DNA from 4 places in the Paenibacillus sp. p3-SID867 genome. Region 1 is predicted to be linked to each of the others. Evidence: riboswitches for the same ligand, from Rfam matches in the RefSeq annotation. Region 1 holds a riboswitch; each other region holds the start of a gene.
The links. A riboswitch is a leader RNA that binds a small molecule or an ion and turns the genes downstream of it on or off. The one in region 1 is predicted to bind thiamine pyrophosphate.
Positions count from the first base shown of each region.

Region 1 (5,415 bases):
CAAGGCTGCTGCTTGGGAGTTAGAGCAGAAGTTCGGCCGCTTGGACGTGCTGGTGAACAACGCCGGCGAAGCGGTAGGCGGCATGGTGGAGGAAGTACCGCTCAGCGGCTGGCGCAAGCAGTTGGAGACGAATTTTTTCGGGACCGTATCGGTAACGCAGCATATGCTCCCGCTGCTGCGCAAGACGGGACGATCCAAAATCATTCTCATGAGCAGCATTAGCGGCGTGGTCGGCTTTCCGGGTTATGGTCCCTATGCGGCATCCAAATTTGCGCTGGAGGGGTTCGGCGAGAGCCTGTCCATGGAGTTGATGCCCTTTGGCATCGATGTTGTGCTGATCCAGCCTGGTGCCTATGGCACGCCGATCTGGAATAAAAGTTTTGGGGAGCTTACGGTAAAGGAAGGATCACCCTACAGCGGTCTGCTGAAGGGCGTGCTGGACTATTCCGAGCGGACAGCCAGGGGAAGCGGAGATCCGCAGGAGGTAGCCAGGCTTGTGGCAAACATTGCGTCCATGTCCAAACCGAGGTTCCGCTATACGCTGCCCAGAGGTACGCGGCTGACCGCATGGATCAAGGGCGTACTGCCGGATCGGCTGTTTCAGCGGATCGTTTATCGGATGCTGGACCGGCGTTAATCATTCATGCAGCGAATGATTCATGGCCTTAACTTGTCATGCGATGCTTGGTGAAGCTTGGTAAGGTGAATGGAGTTACCCTTTTCTGGTCGGGGACGGGTGAAGCAAACCAAGCAGCTCTCCCATCTTCACCTTGGAGCCGGGTTCCAGGTCACCGCGCGGAGTAAACGTGCCGTTCTCTGTCAGAAGCACGACGGTAGAGCCGAATTCAAAGTACGCGAGTTCATCGCCGATCTCGTATTTCTTCACGTTCTCGTCGGCATAACGGATGCTGCTTACGTTCATGGCTCCGACCTTCACGACGGCAACTTCGCCGAACTCATGCGCAATATAGGTAATGAGGCGCTCATTACGGCTGAGCACATGCCGGATATGGGTCATCGCAAAATCGTTCACGGGGTAAACGCGTCCCTTTAAATGCTCGCTTTCCGCCTGAACACCGGTTACAGGGGAATGAATGCGATGATAGTCGGTTGGGCTTAAATACAATACAAATGCATAACCGTTGATGTAGTTTTCCATTCTCGGTGATTTGGCGAGCAGCTCGCTCAGGGTATAATCCTGTCCCTTGACGCTCAGAATGGTGCCGGCGTTGACGGCGCACATCGCCGATATCGTGGCATCGACGGGGCTTACCATGGCATCGGCGGTGTCGTCTATGGCGCGCAGGCCTATTTTTAACCGGCGGGAAAAGAATTCGTTCAGTGAGCGGTATTCGTGGATTTCTTTCTCCGCTTCATGCGCCGGAATTTGATAAATTCGTATGAATGCAGGTATTAGATGACGGCTCAGCCGGCTGTGGGAACAATGTCCCATGATTCGGGACAGCCACTTGCGGGAGGACAGCTCAGTCATCAGACGCAGCAATTGTTTAGCCATGTCATTCTCCTTTGTGCATAGGTGTCAGCAATAAACGTTGGTGGAAAAGCCAATCACTCTGATATTGACATAGAATGAGCTGGAAATCAATAAATAGCCATTTTTGAAAAAAGGTTCTTGCTAATTGGAGAACGAATGTGTATTTTAAGATTAACATGAAACCGAATAGGGAATACGGGGGCTTGAGTGAATCAGGCTGAGATTGCAGCTGTTATCCGCTGTTGACCGTTAATCTGAACTGGGTAATGCCAGCGTAGAGAATATCCGACCCTGCCTACATAGGGCCTATTTTTCCGTCTGCGCGTTTTTCCAGACGGTTTTTTGTTGTGCTTACACAAAAATAGAGGTGGAGAGGGGAATGTATGGTTATGGGAACATCTATGCAAGAGAAGTTGGGGGTTCAGCCCCGAAAAGGGCTGCGGTTAAGCGATATTTTGGTGACGGTGCTGGTATCGCTGGTGCTTGGCGTCATTTATCACTTCTGGGGTTCGGTTTACAATCTGTTAAAACCGCTGTTCTTTGAAGCGGATGAGTTGTTATACGGAATGTGGTTCGCTGCAGCCACGCTTGCATACTTGCTAATCCGTAAGCCGGGAGTGGCCATCATTGCGGAAGTGGCGGCTGCCCACGTGGAAGTGCTGTTTGGCAGCGGCTGGGGATTGACTCTGCTGCTGTATGGCCTCATTCAAGGACTTGGGGCAGAATTGGTATTCGCGGCGTTCCGTTATCGGAGCACCTCGGCGTGGACGCTGGCGATTGCCGGAGCAGGCGCAGCCATCGGATCGATGATCATGGACTTCTATTACAGTTATACCGATGACCTGCAGACGTGGATGTTCCTGGCCAAATACGGTATGCGGGTACTCAGCGGTGCCGTCATTGCAGGCCTGCTCATGCTCTTGCTGGCCAAAGCCTTGGACCGCACGGGCGTCACATCCCTGCTGCGTCCTGCGTCGAAGAAGGATTACGAAGCACTGGATGATCCGCGCCATGTCTAATGCCACGGTTAGCCTGGTTCCGGCTCAGTCCGCTGAGATGGTTCCGGAACCGGCGGTCTATGTGGAGGGATTGCGTCTGAAGTATCCGGGCGAGGAACGACTGATGTTCAAAGACCTCTCCTTCTCGGCTGTCCGCGGGGAGAAGGTGCTGCTGCTCGGTCCGAGCGGCTGCGGCAAATCCACGCTGCTGCAGGTGCTTAGCGGGATGATTCCCCGCGCAACGGAGGTGCCGATGAAATGCGAGTCGCAGCTGGTTCCGCGCTCTTGGGGGTATGTATTTCAAGATCCGGATACCCAGTTCTGCATGCCGTACGTGGATGAAGAGCTGGCTTTCGTACTGGAAAATCTAAGTGTTCCGCGCGATGAGATGAAGGAGAGGATGCAAGCGGCGCTCCGCGAGGTGGGGCTTGATCTTGAGGAGCTTCATATGCCGATCGGGCATCTGTCCCAAGGCATGAAGCAAAGGTTAGCGCTGGCTTCGGCTCTGCTGCTGGAGCCGGAGGTGCTGTTCCTAGACGAGCCATCTGCCTTGCTCGACCCGGAAGGAAGGGAGCAAATCTGGTCCGCGGTGAAGGCCGTATCGGATGGGCGGACACTGATCATCGTGGAGCACCGGATCGAAGAAATGGCCAGATACGTGGATCGTGTCGTGCTGTTCAGCCCGGATGGCGTGATTCTGGGCGAAGGTCCTCCAGCAGCGATATTCGCAGAATACGAGCGGGAACTCCAAGCTTATGGAATCTGGTATCCCGGCGTATGGGAAGATTATGCGCAGACCCGGGCGGGCAGAGAGCTGTTTGCTCCGGTCGATGCGCTTGGCGATGAGCAGGGTAATCGTAATCTCCTGCATGAGGCTGCTCCGCCGTATGCTCAACGTGGGGAGCCTGTCATTCACCTGGCGAATTTCAGGGGAATGAGATGGGATAAACCGGTCATTAGCCTCCCTTCGGCCGAGGTGTTTCCGGGACAATTCATTGCGGTGGTAGGTCCGAACGGAGCAGGCAAAAGCTCGCTGCTGCTCAGTTTGATGGGGCTGCTTCGCGCCGAAGGGACCTACATGCTCTGCCGGGAAGAGGTCATTCAGGGCAAGCGCAGGAAGGTGCGGAAGAAGAGAGAGCAGCAGCTGCGCCAAATCGGATTCGTGTTTCAGAATCCGGAGCTTCAATTCCTGACGGAGCGCATCGGCGATGAGGTGGTTTACTCGCTGCTGGTGGATCATGTGCCGCCGGAGGAAGCGAAGGCGCAGGCCGAGCGCTGTCTTGAACGTTTCGGATTGAATGGCTTGGAGGCCAGGCATCCGTACCAGCTGTCGACAGGCCAAAAGCGCCGCTTGAGCGTGGCTACGGCCATGGCAAGACAGCCGTCCGTCCTGCTTCTGGATGAGCCGACCTTCGGACAGGATGCGCGGAATACATTCGCGATTCTGGAGATGTGCGAGAAGCTGCGCCGTGCGGGAACCGCCATTCTCATGGTGACGCATGAAATGGAGGTCGCCCAGCGGGTCGCCACGCATATATGGGAAATCCGCGAGGGACAACTGACCTCGAGCATGCCTTCCCCGCGCTGGTGTACCGGGACGGAATCCGGACGGGAGGCGGGCGGAGTGAATGGCACTGATGAGACTCGCGAAAATCTAACCACGGCCGATCATCGCCTCACGGGGGTGAATGCATGAACATATGGAACCCCGTACGGATCACTTGGCTGCACCGGGCGAATCCGGTGGTGAAGCTGGGTCTGATCTGTGCGCTGTTTTTCATGACGGTGTTAACCCATGATCTTGATTTTGTTTTGTACCAGGCGTTGATCTTTATGGTCTGTCTCGTGGTGCTCAGCGGGGTGAAGCCGTGGAAAATGCTGTTGTTCTTCATTCCGTTTCTGCTTGCCTTCATATCGTCCGCCTCTTCCATGATGCTGTTCGGTAAGGGAGAAACGATCTGGTGGGAGTGGGGGTTGTTCCGGGTATCGGAAGAAAGCTTCTACCGAGGGCTGCATTTGGGCTTTAAGGGAATTGCCTTTGCCTCGGAGGGGCTGCTGCTCGTGACGACAACGTCCTCGGTGGATTTATTCTACAGCCTGATGCAGAAGTTGAGGCTTGCACCCAAGTATGCTTACAGCTTCATGGCTTCGATCCGGCTGCTGCCCATGGTGTGGGAGGAATATGTGATCCGCCGCCAAGCCTTGAAGGTACGAGGAGTCCGCCCGATCCGCGGAATTCGCGGCATGGTGAACCGCGCAGGACTGTATGTGGTGCCGCTGCTGGCACAGAGCATCCGCCGGGCCCATCGGGTGGCCGCCGCGATGGAGGCCAAGCAATTCGATGGCGATCAGGCGAAGTCCCGAACGTATTATTACCCGTCGCGTTATTCACGCTATGATCTTCTGGTTATAGGATTACTTGCAGTTGCGGCCGCTTTCGCTTATGCCGCAGCCGGATATTTTCCATGGTTCGGCATTGGCGACGTGCGGTTTGATTAAAGGATTGGTGAAATCGAAAAGAGTCTGCTTACGATACGTAAGCGGGCTCTTTTTGTTATGAGATTCAAACTTCAAATGCTAACCATCCTTCTATCGCAAGAAAAACATCTGTTATGAGCAGTCTGCCTTCTGAGAAAGTACGGTCTATGAACGTTTTTTATCATATGTATCCGGCGTTCCTAGTACGTTTAGCTATCTTCTGCCCCGCTATATTTAAAAAATCATGTCTGGATTTCATGCTGATCAAGGAGTTATAATACTAGTGGTACCGATACAGTATTTATGGTACCAGAAGGGGAGTTAGTCAGTTGCGCGAGCGAATATTGAATGAAACGATCCGCTTAATTCAGCGGCAAGGATTTACGTTTACGGTCAGTGATCTGGCCCGCGTCCTTGCCATTAGTAAACGGACGATCTATGAGC
Region 1 covers NZ_JAMBDM010000010.1:169,985-175,399, reverse strand. Annotated here, with positions in the region: gene M4D81_RS21200 (SDR family oxidoreductase) at 1-637, shown strand, start outside; gene asd (archaetidylserine decarboxylase) at 713-1,516, opposite strand; TPP riboswitch at 1,681-1,793, shown strand; gene M4D81_RS21190 (ECF transporter S component) at 1,885-2,514, shown strand; gene M4D81_RS21185 (ABC transporter ATP-binding protein) at 2,507-4,189, shown strand; gene M4D81_RS21180 (energy-coupling factor transporter transmembrane component T family protein) at 4,186-4,992, shown strand; gene M4D81_RS21175 (TetR/AcrR family transcriptional regulator) at 5,301-5,415, shown strand, end outside.

Region 2 (5,415 bases), on a different contig from region 1:
AGTAGCATCAATCACTGCTGTAGTACCAATACCAGCAGTAGCCCAAGATCAGCAGTAACACCAATCCCAGCAGTAGTACCAAGATCAGTAGTAGCACCAATACAAATAGTAGCCTCAACACCTGTAGTTAGCACCAAGGCCACCTGTTAACGGACACCAGTTCCTTTATTTGCCTGATTCGGTCCCAATTCTTACAACTAACGGACACAGGATCCCTTATTACCGCAATAAACTGCCTTTTTGCGCCTATATTCTATGAATAGCGTATCTGTTGTCCGCTAGCACTCGAAAATAACACCCATTTGGCTAAATAACGTATCCTCAGTCCGCTTGCCCTCGAGCAGTAGCATCAATCACTGCTGTAGTACCAATACCAGCAGTAGCCCAAGATCAGCAGTCGCACCAATACAGCAGTAGCACCAATCCCATCAGTTGCACCAAGACCAGTTAGTCTCACCAAGATCAGTAGTCGCACCAAGATCAGCAGTAGCCTAGAAGTAGCACCAAGTCCAGCAGTGCCTCAATCCCAGCAGTTAGCACCAAGGCCACCTGTTAACGGACACCAGTTCCTTTATTTGCCTGATTCGGTCCCAATTCTTACAACTAACGGACACAGGATCTCTTATTACCTCAATAAGGTGCCTATTTGCCATCATATTCTATGAATAGCGTATCTGGTGTCCGCTAGCACTCGAAAATAACACCCATTTGGCTAAATAACGGATCCTAAGTCCGTTTGCCTCGAGCAAGTCGCATTAAGACTAGTAGCCGCATCAAGATCAGTAATAGCACCAATCACAGCAGTAGCAACAAGACAGCAGTCGCACCAAGCCCAGCAGTAGCCTCAATCCCAGCAGTCGCATCAAGCCCAGCAGTAGCCTCAATCCCAGCAGTCCAAGCCCAGCAGTAACTCCAAGCCCAGCAGTAACTCCAATCCCAGCAGTAGCACCCAGCCCAGCAGTAACACCAAGCCCAGCAGTAGCCTCAGCTACATACTCTGTGTTCCCTCGGTTTCTACCTCTAAACCATAGCTACTCTGAGTTACCCGGTCCCTACATCGATTATAATCGACAGCCATCCAAGCATACCCCTTGGAACCGAACCACCCATGATGTTCTCCCTGAAATAACGCTTTTGCTTCACTTCACCTTGTTACGAAATCTTCACCACGATTTCAGCTCCGGCAACATAGGTCATTGCCTTCATGTAATCCGGGTCCTGGGCTCGTCGTTCCATCTCCTCGGGCGTCAGGTCCTCCATTCGCGTCTGAATCCACCATAAGTTGCCGAACGGGTCCCGTACCCGTCCCACCCGGTCGCCGAAGAACAAACTCGTTGGCTCCGTCACCGAGACGGCTCCTGCGGCGAGCGCTTGCTGGTAAGCGGCGTCGCAATCCTCAACATATAAGCGGAGGTACGCCGGGCTATCCGGCCATTCCGGCTTCGCATCAAACATCATCACGACGGCATCTCCGATTCGCACCTCGGCATGGCCGATGACACTATCGCCAACATAGACGCGGGCTAACTCTTCGGCTTGAAAAGCCTGCTCCAGGAATTCAATCAGCGCTGCGGAGTTTCTTGAGATAATCCATGGTGTCACGGAGGTGTAGCCCTCCGGAATGGGTTTAACCGCTTTTGATGGGTTCGTCATAAATAAGCTCGCTCCTTTAAACTTCATTTATTTGAATAACGTTTATGTACTCATTATGTAGGGGAATACATGACAGCCGAGCGTCAGTGATTCTGAAACAAGTTTGGGGCAGCCGGCGATTTTATCTCGCGAAAAGAATACTGCCACCGTACAACATCATGATCAACCGGTTACGGGAAGATTCCGCAAGTGGGGTTCTGTCCGCGAACCGTTAACGTTTGACAGCATCTACAAACCTATGTACAGTATTAGACAAAAGAATAGGAAGTCCACTAGGGGAGCCGTTAGCGGCTGAGACAGGAGCGTATCTTGGACCCTTTGAACCTGATCTAGTTCGTACTAGCGTAGGAAAGTGGAGCCTTCGTATATAAGGTCTTGGTGCGTTTTTGGCGCACTCGGGCTTGTTGACGAAGCCGCTCCAGTTTTCGGGGCGGCTTTTTAGCGTTGCCTGGAAAGTCGTGTCTTATGGACTTCCTGCTCTTCAATATGTTGGAGGTGGGGACAAAAATGAGTTTTACGCAAGAGCTCCGTCAGCAGGCGGGAGACATTTTTCAAGCAATCTTCGACCATCCCTTTGTAAAAGGCATTGCCGAGGGGAAACTGGAGCGGGAACAGCTGATTCACTACGTGAAGCAGGATTTTGAGTATTTGAATGCCTACATGCGGATCTATGGAATTGCCATATCCAAATCGAGCAGCCGGGAAGAGATTGCAACCTTTAACGAACAAATCTCATTTATCCTGCACAGCGAGGTGCATCCGCATCAAAATTTCTGCACAGCCGCAGGGGTGACTTACGAAGAGCTCCAGGGGTATCCGCTGGCTCCGTCCGCACATCATTATATCCGTCATATGCTCACGGTTGCGCATGAGGGCAGTCTGGGCGAGATTATGGCCGTACTGCTGCCTTGCCCGTGGACCTACCTGGAGATTGGCCGCAAGCTGCTGGATGAAGTGAAGCCGGATGAATCCCATCCGTTCTACGATTGGATTTATTTCTACGGCAACCGGGGGGAAGACGCGACAGCCAAGTTCTGCAGCCGTGTCGATGAATGGGCGGAGCATGCGACGGCAGCCGAGCGAGAACGGATGAAGGAGCATTTTATGCTGAGCTGCCAGCTGGAGTATATGTTTTGGGATATGGCTTATAAGCAGGAGGAATGGCCGGTGCCGCTGCAGGCTGCGGTGCTGTAAGGAGACCTAACTAGCTCATAAATTCCAATATAGCGAAGAGAGGCTGATTCATATGCATACATGGGAAAAAGAGGTTTCGGCGCTTTTAACAAAAGTGCGGCAGACGAGCCCCCTCGTTCACAACATGACGAACGTGGTGGTTACGAATTTTACGGCTAACGGCTTGTACGCGCTGGGCGCGTCGCCGGTCATGGCTTACGCGCCGGAGGAAGTGGCGGATATGGCCGCCATCGCGGGCGCGCTCGTATTGAACATCGGCACGCTGAACCGCGAGCTTGTGGATGCGATGATCATAGCCGGACAATCGGCGAACGCACACGGCGTGCCGGTCCTGCTGGACCCGGTCGGTGCGGGAGCGACCCGTTTTCGAACGGAGTCGGCGCTGCGGATCCTAAGCGAGGTGAAGGTATCGTTCGTGCGCGGGAATGCGGCTGAAGTCGCTCACCTTGTCGGGGAGGCCCGCGAGATCAAAGGCGTAGACGCTGGCAACAGCACGGGCAGTGATCATGCCGAGCTGGCCGTGCGGGCTGCGCGCGAATTAGGCACGATCGTGGCCATTACCGGTGAAGAGGACGTGATTACCGATGGAAACGAGGTACGTATCATTACCGGCGGGGATGTTCTGCTCACGAAGGTGACCGGGGCAGGGTGCCTGCTGACCTCGGTGCTGGGTGCCTTTGCCGCAGTAGAAGCAAACCTGCTGCTTGCCGGTACGGCGGGCCTGGCCTTCTACGGGGCCGCGGCGGCGAGAGCTGCAGAGCGAACCGCGGACCAGGGACCGGGAAGCTTCCAGATTGCTTTCCTGGATGAGCTGGCAAAGCTTCAACCAGGCTCGCTGGAGGGCTATGCCGCTGTCCGGGAAGCGGAAGCGTCCGCTGCAGGTGGCGCACGATGAGCAAGTCTCACGTTCCTCGGGCACTGACGATTGCGGGGTCTGACAGCGGCGGCGGTGCCGGCATTCAAGCCGATCTGAAAACCTTCCAGGAGCTTGGGGTATACGGCATGTCAGCGATTACGGCGATCACGGTGCAGAATACATTGGGGGTTCAAGGCGTTTATCCGCTGCCTCCCGAAGCAGCTGCTGAGCAGATTGAAGCGGTTGGCTCGGACCTCGGAGTCGATGCATTGAAGACAGGCATGCTGTTCAATGCCGAGATCATTCGCCTGGCTGCTGACCGGATCCGGGCATTCGGCTGGGAGAAGGTCGTTGTGGATCCCGTGATGATCGCCAAGGGCGGAGCAGAGCTGCTGCAAAGCGAAGCGGTGCAGGCTTTAAAAGAGGATTTGCTGCCGCTGGCGTTAATTGTCACCCCCAATATACCGGAGGCCGAAGTATTGGCGGGGATGCGTATCCGCACGAAGGAAGATCGGAAGGAAGCGGCGAGACGTATCCAGGATCTGGGGCCCAAGATCGTTGTGATCAAAGGCGGCCATGACGAGGGAATGACCGGCAGCGGTGAAATTGCGGATCACGAAAGAGACAGGGGATCAGCTATGGCGGCGGGTACGCAGCAGGAAGAGTTGTCTCAGTCCGAAAGTACGTATGGCCAAACAAGAACCGCCAGCGATAACGGGGAGTTTAATGAGGGACGCTCCCCCATGATCAAGAATGATGACAGATTCGGTAACTCCGACAGTCCTCCGGTGATGGACCTTGTATACGATGGTATCGCCTTTACAGAATTATATGGACAAAGAATTCATACCGTTCATACGCATGGTACCGGCTGTACTTTCTCTGCGGCCATTACCGCAGGCCTGGCCCAAGGCTTGAGGGCATTCGATGCCATTCAGAACGGGCGCATATTCATCCAGGCGGCCATTGAGGACGGCTTAAACCTGGGACAGGGACACGGCCCAACAAATCATTGGGCGTATCGTCGCCGGCATCAGGAGGTGCTGCGATGACGAGCAGAGTGACACCCGAGATGATGAGGCAGCATCTACGGATGTACCTCGTACTTGGCAGCGTGAATTGCAGCGTCGAGCCAAGCCGGGTCGTGCAGGATGCATTGGCTGGCGGCACGACCATGGTCCAGTTCCGCGAGAAGGGACAGGGCGCACTTGTTGGCGAGCCGATGATTCGGCTGGCCCGCCGTATCCAGGCCGAGTGCCGCAAAGCAGGCGTGCCCTTCATCGTCAATGATGATGTGGAACTGGCACTGAAGCTGAACGCCGACGGCGTGCACATCGGCCAGGACGATGAATCTGCGGCTTCGGTACGTGAACGGATCGGCAATCGGATTCTGGGCGTCTCGGCCCATTCTGTTGAGGAAGCCAGGCGCGCCATTCTCCACGGTGCCGATTATCTTGGCATCGGGCCGATCTATCCGACCCGCTCGAAGGATGATGCCAAGGCTGCGCAAGGCCCGGCGATTCTTCGAGAAATGCGCGAAGCTGGAATCCATCTGCCGATTGTAGGAATTGGCGGGATTACCGTGGATCGCGTGGAGGAAGTGATGGGAGCGGGTGCGGATGGCGTCGCCGTGATATCCGCCGTGACGGGAGCGAAGTCGGCGCGAGAGGCTGTGGAGGCTTTTATAGGAAAGATACGCTGTGCAACCGAAC
Region 2 covers NZ_JAMBDM010000002.1:394,755-400,169, reverse strand. Annotated here, with positions in the region: gene M4D81_RS05075 (VOC family protein) at 1,153-1,653, opposite strand; TPP riboswitch at 1,918-2,021, shown strand; gene tenA (thiaminase II) at 2,161-2,847, shown strand; gene thiM (hydroxyethylthiazole kinase) at 2,900-3,742, shown strand; gene thiD (bifunctional hydroxymethylpyrimidine kinase/phosphomethylpyrimidine kinase) at 3,739-4,755, shown strand; gene thiE (thiamine phosphate synthase) at 4,752-5,415, shown strand, end outside.
Region 2: linked by a shared signal. The riboswitch ahead of tenA (thiaminase II) and the one ahead of M4D81_RS21190 (ECF transporter S component) in region 1 are both predicted to bind thiamine pyrophosphate.

Region 3 (5,415 bases), on a different contig from region 1:
ACTCTGCATCAGACTCTCATGCAGTCGGTCAAACAAGCGATCGTTCTCGAACTGGATTAAAATCTGCCTGAACAGAATCAGGATCACGCACAGGGAAAGGCCGGTAAACAGTCCAGTCCACCCTCCAAACCGCTGCGCCATAAGGGCAAACATCCCGCCAAGCACGCTGTAGGGAAGCAGGTACCTTACGATCAGGCTTCCGACTGAACGCGGCTCCCGCTCGCCAACGGATGGTTTACGGGAATTAGGAGCGGACTGCGCACCTGCGAAACTAATGATTAATACCGATATCGTATAGAGTGGATACAGATAGGAACGAACCTCGATACCCATCAGATCAACGAGATAGATGTACAGGACATCTCCGGCAATATAAGCGCTTCCGCCAAGACATAACAGAATGGCCGCCCTTTTCCCTAACAGTCCGGTATTAAAATACAATACCAGCGTAAAAAAAATAAGTACTATTGCGCACAGGGGATACAGCATGTCCACCCAAAGGTTTCCCCATACTGCCTCATGGGCCAGCCCCTGAAGCTCAGGCTTGATGAAATATTCCCACCCTACTGTCATGACGGCTATGCCAACAATCACGATATCCAGCATAAACCGGAGTCCCCGAAACGATCCTTGAACATGCCGGAATAAATAAATGAGAGAACTTGCGAACAAAATGAGTTCAAGTCCCCAGAATAAGTGGGTTAGGATCGGAGAGAAAGCGCTCTCTTTTCCAAACCAAACATAACAAGCGTGAATGATTCGTGCCGCTGCATCCCCCATTAATCCGAGACTCACAATAAGCCAAAATCTGCGAAGATGAACCTCATAACGCCGACTAATCCGCATTAAATAAACGGAGGCGGCTGCAGGAGGAATAATGACTAGAACACGCTGAAGCGATAAAGCCTCAGGCATCCACAGAGCAATCATGATCTGAATGAATGCATATATCATGGCGAGTCGAATCCACAGATGATCTGCTGGAGTTGGACTCATAAGCATTCCTCCTCGGCCAAAAGGTAAGCTGGATCACTTTCATATGTTAGGTCTTTTGAATTAATCTTTCTATTTCTCATGATACTTTTTACCCACTCAAAAGTAAAGATGAGGAAATGAAAGAAAAATCATCTTTATCAGCCCCTGCATGAACACAACTCCCACTTGACGTATAGGGATTATGTGATAACATTTCAGTCATATCTCATATAGATCGGAAAGGGTGTTGAACCATGTCACAGAAACGCTTAGATCATGTCGGTATTGTTGTCCGGGACCTAGAAGCTACAATCGCCTTCTATACATCCGTAGTCGGACTAGAACTAAAGAATCGCCTGACCCATACGAATGGCGTCATCCAGCTGGCGTTCCTCGGGTTTAACGGCAGCAACGAGACGGAAGTCGAGCTTATTCAGGGATACAGCGACACGCTGCCAGCGGAGGGCACCGTTCATCATTTCGCCGTCAGCACGGATAACATTGAAGAGGAATATGCCCGGGTTCAAGGACTTGACGTTCCTCACTTGGACGAGGAAATCGTGACGCTCCCGAATGGTTTCCGTTATTTCTTCGTACATGGTCCCGAAGGGGAATGGATTGAGTTCTTCCAGCGCTAACCTCCACGTAGCAGCCTTTTTCAAATACTTTATCTCGTGAAAGGTTCATAGGATCAATTAATGTTTCCCATTGCATAAGTATTCTAAGCAAAGACCTGCCCCGTTCGTACCTCTTCGAACTAGACAGGTCTGGTGTGTTAGGACTATAATAGCGGATGTAATGATCGAAACTTCATAAATACCGGGGGAGCTGGGATATGGCCGGCTGAGAGTGTATCCGATATGATACTGACCCTTACACCTGATCTGGGTAATGCCAGCGTAGGAAGCCCATGTTTGCGGCAGCTATTTATTTGCCGTGGTATACACTTACGCCGTCATGCGTCCTGATATCATCAGGGCGTTTTTTGTGTGGAGTTGCGAGGTAATAGAAAGAGAACTTAAAGGAGAGAAGAAACGATGAAGAAGGGAAGATGGATTCCGCTGCTTCTCGCTTGCGTCCTGCTTATGGTCGCGTCCGGATGCGGTACAAGCGAACAGAACAAGAAGACAGGTGCCGAAGGCGAAGGCAGTCAGACTTCCGGGAAACTCCGTGACGTGCAGCTGATGCTCGATTGGTCCGCCAATACGAATCACACCGGCCTGTATGCAGCGAAGGAGCTTGGGTATTATGAGGAAGAAGGGCTTAATGTCCAGATCGTCCAGCCGGGAGCAGGCGGAACGGATACGCTGGTCGCATCCGGAAAAGTGCCGTTTGGCATCAGTTATCAGGAAGGCGTAACACTGGCCAGAACCCAAGGATTGCCGCTCGTTTCCATTGCAGCGATCATTCAGCATAATACGTCCGGCTTTGCCGCCCCCAAGGACAAAGGCATCGTGAAGGCAGGCGATTTTGAAGGAAAATCCTATGGCGGCTGGGGCTCACCTGTGGAGGAAGCCGTCATGAAATCCATCATGGAGATCGATGGCGCCGATGTCAGCAAGGTGAATATGGTCAATATGGGCGATGCCGATTATTTTACGGCCGTCAAACGCGACATTGATTTTGCCTGGATCTTCTATGCTTGGACGGGGATTGAAGCCGAGCTTCGCAATGAACCGCTTGACATGATTTATGTGAAGGACTACTCCGAGCAGCTTGATTATTACACACCGGTAATCGTGACGAACGAGAAGCTGATCCAGGAGGACCCTGAGCTTATCAAAGCGTTCATGCGGGCGACTTCAAAAGGATACGACTATGCGATTCAACATCCTGAAGATGCGGCAGCTCTGCTTACGAAGGCGGTTCCTGACTTGGATGCCGAACTGGTTCTCGCCAGCCAGAAATGGCTGAGCCCCCGTTATCAGGATGATGCATCCCGCTGGGGCGAGCAGAAAGCCGAAGTATGGTCAGGATATGCCGACTGGATGTTTGAGCGCAAGCTGCTGGAGAAGGAACTTGATGCGGACCGCGCATTCACCAATGATTTTTTACCGGAGCAGCCATAAGGTTATTTCTATTTAAAAAGAAGAGAGACGGCATTTACGGCAGGCTGCCCCTCTCTCTTCCATTACAATATAGCTTGCACGAAAGGATGAGTTTACATGGCGAATACACTTTTGAGCATTCAAGTGATACCGAGAACGCCAAACGGGGCCGACAGCATCCCTTATGTAGATGAAGCGATTAAGGTCATTCAGGAATCAGGCGTGAAATACGAGGTTCATGCACTCGAAACGACCATGGAAGGTGAGCTCGCCGAGCTGCTCAAAATCGTGGAGCGCATGCATGAAGCGCTGGTGAATGCGGGAAGTCTCAGCATCATATCCCAAGTCAAAATCGCCCATCACCCCAGCGGCATCAGCATGGATAAGCTGACTGAGAAATACCGTCCATGAGAAGCTGGTGGAGTTCGGTTTGGCCGCCCGTTGTGGCGGTCCTCTTCTTTTTGGTGGTATGGCAGGCCGCAGTATCCATATTCGACATTGAACCTTTTATTCTGCCTGCGCCGACGGCCATCGGGCATGAGGCCGTTACCGGAGCTTCCGGTCTCTTCCAGCATACAGCGGCTACCCTGCAATTAACCCTGGTCGGATTTATGATCGGTACGGCGATCGGTCTAGTCATCTCGCTGGCACTGCACATGGTGCCTTTTCTCAAAACCGCTCTTTATCCGCTTCTTATTCTTAGCCAGAATGTGCCGACAATCGCCCTAGCCCCGCTTCTCATGATTTGGTTCGGCTTCGGCATGCTGCCCAAGGTTATCGTGATTACGCTGGTCTGCTTCTTCCCCGTCGCTGTTGCGGCCCTGGACGGACTGACCCGTACTGACCGAACCATGATGAATTACATGCAGATGGCGGGGGCTACCTCATGGCAAATTTTCAGCAAGCTGGAGCTGCCACATGCCCTTCCCTCCATCTTCTCCGGGATTCGAATTGCGGCTACCTATTCGGTCATGGGTGCGGTTATCGGGGAATGGATCGGCTCGGACCGGGGAATCGGCTACTACATGATGCTGCAAAAATCCGGCTACCGCACGGATCGGGTGTTTGTTGCCATCCTGGTCATCGTCCTGCTCAGCCTGCTGATGGTGCTGCTGATCACTTTGCTGGAGAAGCGGCTCATCCGCTGGAATCGAAAAGGTTGAGTCCCCGTGAATAGATGTTTCGAATCTTATATGATAGGAGGCCATTTGTCGATATGACACATCAAGTACCCCTGACGGTCCAGGACGGAGCTGACCCGTCGGCTGCGCCGGTCTCAACCTCACCTGCCCTCGAGGTTCGCAGCCTTCGAAAAACCTTCCGCGACCGGCGCAGCGAAGTGCATGTGCTGGATGGCCTTTCGCTTCAAGTACAGCCCGGGGAATTCGTCTCCTTGATCGGTCCTTCAGGCAGCGGAAAGAGCACCCTCTTCCATATCATTGGGGGGTTAACAGCTCCGGATGCGGGCTCTGTCCTCATGGATGGTAAGGACGTGACCGGGGAAAAAGGCCGCATCGCCTATATGCCTCAACAGCCGGCCCTGTTCCCTTGGCGTACGGTGGAGGACAATGTGCTCCTTCCCGAAGAGCTGCGAGGCACCTCGAAAGCCACTGCCAGGGAACATGCCCGCAGCTGGATGGAACGTGCCGGACTCAGCGGCTTCGAAAAGGCATATCCGCACACCCTCTCTGGAGGAATGCAGCAGCGGGCAGCTTTTCTGCGCGCACTGATGAGTCCGCAGGAAGTTATGTGCCTGGACGAACCGTTCAGTGCATTGGATGCGTTAACGCGCAGTGATATGCAGCGCTGGCTGCTCGATATCTGGGAGGATACGCGCCGTTCGGTGCTGATGATTACCCACCATATCGAGGAGGCGCTGCTCCTCTCGGACAGCATCTATATCCTGTCAGCACGGCCCGGAACCATCTTGAAACGGGTAGAAGTCCCTTTCTCCCGTCCGCGTCCCGAAAACATCCTGATGGATCCGTCCTTCATCGCATTAAAAACCGAAATTTCCGCCATCATGCGGGAAGAACAGCACAAGCGCTGACCGATGAAGGCCAGCGCAATACATACATCCATGATGGGCAAAGCGCTTCGTGGAAGCTTACAAGCGAGGTGATGTAACGATGAAATCATTCATGCAGAGTGAAGCGAATTCCCCCCTGATCGACACTCATATTCATCTAGACAGTTATGCGTTATCCGATCAACAAGCGATTCTCGCGGATATCCGCCATCATGAGGTTCAATCCGTCATCTCTGTCTCCATGCATCTGGTTTCCTGCAAGCGAAACCTGGAGCTGGCCCGGCAGTACGGACCGATGGTGCGGCCGGCTTTCGGTTATCATCCGGAGCAGCCCCTCCCTTCCTCTGACGAAACCGAAGAGCT
Region 3 covers NZ_JAMBDM010000005.1:48,488-53,902, forward strand. Annotated here, with positions in the region: gene M4D81_RS11980 (GGDEF domain-containing protein) at 1-996, opposite strand, end outside; gene M4D81_RS11985 (VOC family protein) at 1,230-1,613, shown strand; TPP riboswitch at 1,787-1,898, shown strand; gene M4D81_RS11990 (ABC transporter substrate-binding protein) at 2,013-3,044, shown strand; gene M4D81_RS11995 (thiamine-binding protein) at 3,141-3,434, shown strand; gene M4D81_RS12000 (ABC transporter permease) at 3,431-4,186, shown strand; gene M4D81_RS12005 (ABC transporter ATP-binding protein) at 4,240-5,073, shown strand; gene M4D81_RS12010 (TatD family hydrolase) at 5,153-5,415, shown strand, end outside.
Region 3: linked by a shared signal. The riboswitch ahead of M4D81_RS11990 (ABC transporter substrate-binding protein) and the one ahead of M4D81_RS21190 (ECF transporter S component) in region 1 are both predicted to bind thiamine pyrophosphate.

Region 4 (5,415 bases), on a different contig from region 1:
TTATAGCATCGACGGGCAAAACTAGATAGAACGAATTGACAAAAAGTGTTGGATTAGGTCGAAAGAACTGAAAATGAGGAGGGAGAGGGGATACGTAGCAAATATGCGAATCCCCACTTGATGCACAGATATGAAAAGGTTTTATTTTATTGCCCGGAATAAGGCGGAAGCGAGATAATCGGTATTATCCAGAATCATGCGGTCATGCTTGAACAGCGTTTCCCAGAGCGCAACATCGAACAGGAGTCCTTTATCGCGTTGTTCAAATGTATCCAGATGACGTGTCTGCTCTTCCTTTAACTGCTCATTGAAGTGGTTGTACTCCAGAATTTCTTCCTGTTTAAACCCGCAAGCCAAGAGGGAGTCCGCCCATTCTTCTCTCATCATCAGATTAGGTATTCCGAAGAATTCGAGCAGTTCCTGAACCTTTGCTTCCGGCATGGGTTTATCTAGCAGTAATTCTCTGTCCAGCAGGACGCCTCCGCGATCCAGAACGCGGTAATATTCGGGCAGCGATTTCGAAGTATTCGTAAATACGGTAACAGACTCGGCCAGGATCAGATCAAATTGGTTGTCCTCGAAAGGCAATGCGCATACATCCGCTTGATGGAACTGCACGTCGATTTCCATCGCTTCGGCTCGTGCTCGTGCTTTTTTGATCATATTTTCGTTCAGATCAACAGCGGTCACTTGATACCCCATCTCCGAAAGATGGCATGCGGTTCTGCCAGTTCCGCACCCCACCTCCAGAATGCGGCTGCCCGGTTGAATGGGATAATTCTTCAGCATTCTGAGGGTTGCCTCGAATCCTCCCGGGTGGGCACTGCCCATGCCTAATTTGGAGAGCATATGAATGTAGTTCATCTCATCTATCCCTTCTTCCCTTGTCATCAACATGAGGGTAATCGTTTATTTACCATATGATTCAGGTACGTTTAGGGTTTTAGCTGAATTAGATATTTTGAGCCCTTTTTTCGGGAGGATCAGAGTCATAATGGAGGAAACGTCATGAGGATGGAACCGGTAGAGGCAGCGGAACGCGTCATTCAACACGATTATCCCGACTGTTTGCTTGCCGTGCTTGGCGGCAGCGCGAGCAGAGGCGAATATAATGAACAATCCGATTTGGACATTATGGTCCTTGAACGAGAGGGTCATGATTTCAGCAGGAGGACGATAGGGGCGCATGGGTGGATCGCGGAAATCTTTATATTGTCTTTATCCTCCTATCGCGAATATTTTGACGAGGGAGTGATCGCGGCGAATCCGTCATTTCAGCGGATGATCGCAGAAGGGACGGTGCTGCGCCTTATGCCCGAGGGGGAAGAGGTGCGGGCGGAAGCCCAAAGCGATTTGGATTACGGACCTCTGCCCTTGACGAGAACCGATATTAACGATTACCGTTATGTGCTAACCGAGTACATGCTGGACTTGAAGAGTCCCCGAAGCGATGGCGAAAAATGGTTTACGGTGCACAAAATAGCCGCGATTCTCTGTGATTTTGTACTTAGGGTGAACCGGGAGTGGACGGGTGAAGGGAAAACGCTGTTCCGCCTGTTTAACCGCTTTGACACAATCTTAGGAGAGCGATTGGAAGCAGCGCTCGCGGCGATGTATCGCCAAGATGATCCTTCTGTTCTAATGGCATTTACCGAGGAAATGCTCCGTCCGTACGGAGGGAAACTTCTCATCGGTTATGAGGAATAAAATATCGATGCCAATAGATAAAGATTGGTACATTAGCCGTGACGCTAGCAAGGCGCGGGAAATACTATAATAGTGTGATTACATCACGGCATACTTTAAATCCAGGAGGGGATCTTCATGAGCGGAGTATATGGCGGCGGTGAATATGGCAATTCAGTAGGAATTATTTTGGTTCTCTTTATCCTGCTCGTAATCATCTTGAGTGCTTGGGTTTAAACCGTCAAGATTCTTGGCAGTAGTGACAGAAAAGCCCGGCGCATGCCGGGCTTTTGTCTGCCTCAATCGGACTCAATTCGATGCAGCTTTAACCGAGGGGCTGTGAGCGGACACCACTGCAGTCATGACCAGATGGCTGCTGTCGGATTGGATCGCATGCAAAAACGCCTCTTCAAGAGACCCGAACACCCGGGATAAGGATCCGTCCAACCGGCTGGCGTAATGAACGCTTCCGGCGAACGTACCGGCTGCCTTCGCACGATTTACTTCACCGTAGATGACCTCCATGTAGTTATCCGTACCCATGGGGTAAAGAGCGAATTGGCAGGCAGTCTCCATATCGGCATGTTCTCCGATGTCGTTGTTTAAGCGGGTCGAATCCTCCGTCATATATACATCGGCGTCCGTATCCCCGGGGCAGCCGATGGAATAAGTGCCATTAAAAACAGTGTGCACGCCACTCGCCGCAGCATGGGCGAATATCGCTCTTGTAACATCAAAGACATGCTCTGCACGTCCACGAATACAGGTACTCACATCGTCTGTCTGAATCCACACCTTCCCCGTATCCACAGATTGCAGCGCGCCCAGGATGACCTCTACAAACCGGTCTGTCATAGGAAATACCGAGAACCGGCATCCGACGATCCGGCTGGTTCCGCAAACAAGCTCATTCATTGTCATTTCCTCCCCATTATATAAGTCCACGTAAAAAAACCGCACCCCGTGAAGAAGGTGCAGTTATGCCTACGAAAAGAAATAAACATAAATGCTACACTTCCCCACGCTAGTATGACCTAGATCGGGTGATAAGGGTTAACGGCAGCCCGCCGTCTCTCAGCACATGGCACCCCTAGTACAGCCAACATCTTATGTAGTTGGTTAACCACAAGATTTGCCCCGGAACTTCATGTTATCGGTAGAAGTTCGAGGGTTCTTACCTGTGTAATTGTATCGTTTTGCCATCGGTTTTTCAATCTTTGCCCATTATAAAAACCGCCTGTCCCAGTTGCAGGAACTTAGGGAGGCGGCTTTTTTCATCTGTTTGATTAGTTATATACTTTCACGCGATCTTCAAGCGGTGCAAATTCTTTTTCGCCTGGTTCAGCAACCGGCTTACCGAAAGGCATTTGAGCAATCAGCTTCCAGCTTTCCGGGATGTTCCATTCGGCTTTTACTTTTTCGTCGATCAGCGGGTTGTAGTGCTGCAGGGATGCGCCCAGACCTTCTGCTTCAAGGGATGTCCATACTACAAATTGCAGCATGCCGTTGGATTGGTTGGACCATACCGGGAAGTTGTCGGCATAAGCGGCAAAGTTTTGTTGCAGCCCGGCAATGACGTTGTTGTCCTCGAAGAACAGTACCGTACCGTAACCAGCGCGGAATGAAGCCATTTTGTCGGCAGTGGATTTGAATGCTTCTTCATCACCAACAACTTCCTTCAGAATGCCTTCCGTCATGTTCCACAGTTTATCATGCTGTTCGCCAAGCAATACAACGACGCGTGCACTTTGGGAGTTGAAAGAAGACGGAGTATACTTAACCGCTTCGTTTACGATTTCCTGAATACGCTCGTCCGAGATAACGGATTCTTTGCTAATCCCGTAATAAGAACGGCGATTTTTGAGTGCAGCTGAAAAATCTTTAGACATTGAAAAAAAACCTCCTGGTGTAATCGAATTTGCATACGCCTGATTAGAAGATGTCCCTTACTACAAGCAAATATGCATTTTACGTTATTAGCCATAAATTCAATTATTATTCTACATTAACTTACGTTTAGTTAGAAATAATAATTCTGTTAGGATATTAATATAACTTAGAGGAATTGTCAACGACTTTTAATATCTAATATAATTTTTCTTATCCATTTAATAGGGATTGAAACAGTATCGTTTTTAGAGAAGTCTCATTATTGCAGATGCTGCATTAAAGGGGATTTAACCAAAGTGTGGTTCTGCCCTGAGGATAATAGCTATGTCTCCACCTAACTTCATATTATGAACAATTCATGAACAAAATATACTTGTATGAACAATTTAATTGATTTTGATTCTCAATTATACTTGTCGAGCCAGAATGAGGATGATATAATGCATATCAGAACGCAATTGATAATCAATCTCAATGAGAATGATGACGAAAATTGCACGATCCCAGGTATTTAGAGACATACGCATAGAAGGAAGAGCCATGAAGATTAGATACTTATTTGCAGCCGTTGTGGTACTCTCGATAATCTCATTATTTATTGGAGTTAAAGATATCTCGCCACTGCAATTGTTCTCGATGACGGAACAACAACAGCATATTATGCTTGTCAGCCGGATTCCTAGGCTTGTCAGTCTCATATTGGCGGGTGTCAGCATGAGCATCTGCGGATTGATCATGCAGCAGCTCAGCCGCAACAAGTTCGTATCGCCCACCACGGCAGGTACGATGGACTCTGCCAGACTGGGGATATTGGTAGCCATGCTTGTCTTCACGACAAGCGGACCGCTTGTCAAAATGCTTGTGGCATTTGTATTCGCTCTGGCAGGAACCTTTATCTTCATGAAGATACTGGATCGGATTAAGTTCAAGGATGCGATCTTCATCCCGCTCGTAGGGCTGATGTTCGGTAATATCGTCAGTTCGATCGCCACCTTCTTTGCATACAAATATGATCTTATTCAGAATATGTCCGCATGGCTCCAGGGTGATTTTTCCATGATCATGAAGGGCCAGTATGAAATGCTCTATCTTAGTATCCCGCTTGTGATTCTGGCGTATCTGTTCGCCAACAAGTTTACGGTGGCCGGAATGGGAGAGGAGTTTGCTACCAACCTGGGCCTTCACTACCGGAGAGTTGTGAATCTGGGACTGGTCATCGTGGCGCTGGTTACGGCTTCCGTCGTGCTGACGGTCGGCGTGATTCCGTTTCTTGGTCTGATCATACCTAATATTGTTAGTTTGTACTTAGGAGACCATTTGAAAAAAAGCCTTTCGCATACCGCGCTGCTGGGGGCCGGGTTCGTACTGTTCTGTGACATCCTGGGCCGGATCATTATTTATCCCTATGAAATTCCGATTAGTCTAACCGTGGGCGTACTCGGAAGCGGTATATTCATTTTCTTACTGATGAGGAGAAAGGCTTATGACTTATAAAGCCAAACTCGGCCTGTTGGCCGCAGCGGCAATCATCCTGGTGGCAGTCTTTCTGTTCATTGATCTTGGCGGCAATTGGGATTACGCGCTTCCGAGGAGAATCAAGAAGGTGCTTGCCATTATTCTGACCGGCGGGGCGATTGCTCTGTCTACCACGGTGTTTCAAACGGTCACGAATAACCGGATACTGACGCCTAGCGTTATGGGATTAGATTCCTTATATATACTGATCCAGACCACCGTCATCTTTGTTTTCGGATCCTTCACGCTGTACAAACTGGGCAGCAACGTTAACTTTCTGATCAACGTGGGCGCGATGATCCTATTTGCCGGAGTCTTATATAA
Region 4 covers NZ_JAMBDM010000004.1:99,111-104,525, reverse strand. Annotated here, with positions in the region: gene M4D81_RS09420 (class I SAM-dependent methyltransferase) at 142-864, opposite strand; gene M4D81_RS09415 (nucleotidyltransferase domain-containing protein) at 1,009-1,707, shown strand; gene M4D81_RS09410 (YjcZ family sporulation protein) at 1,825-1,923, shown strand; gene M4D81_RS09405 (Ykof family thiamine-binding protein) at 1,996-2,601, opposite strand; TPP riboswitch at 2,686-2,788, opposite strand; gene M4D81_RS09400 (nitroreductase family protein) at 2,973-3,575, opposite strand; gene M4D81_RS09395 (ABC transporter permease) at 4,117-5,070, shown strand; gene M4D81_RS09390 (iron chelate uptake ABC transporter family permease subunit) at 5,060-5,415, shown strand, end outside.
Region 4: linked by a shared signal. The riboswitch ahead of M4D81_RS09405 (Ykof family thiamine-binding protein) and the one ahead of M4D81_RS21190 (ECF transporter S component) in region 1 are both predicted to bind thiamine pyrophosphate.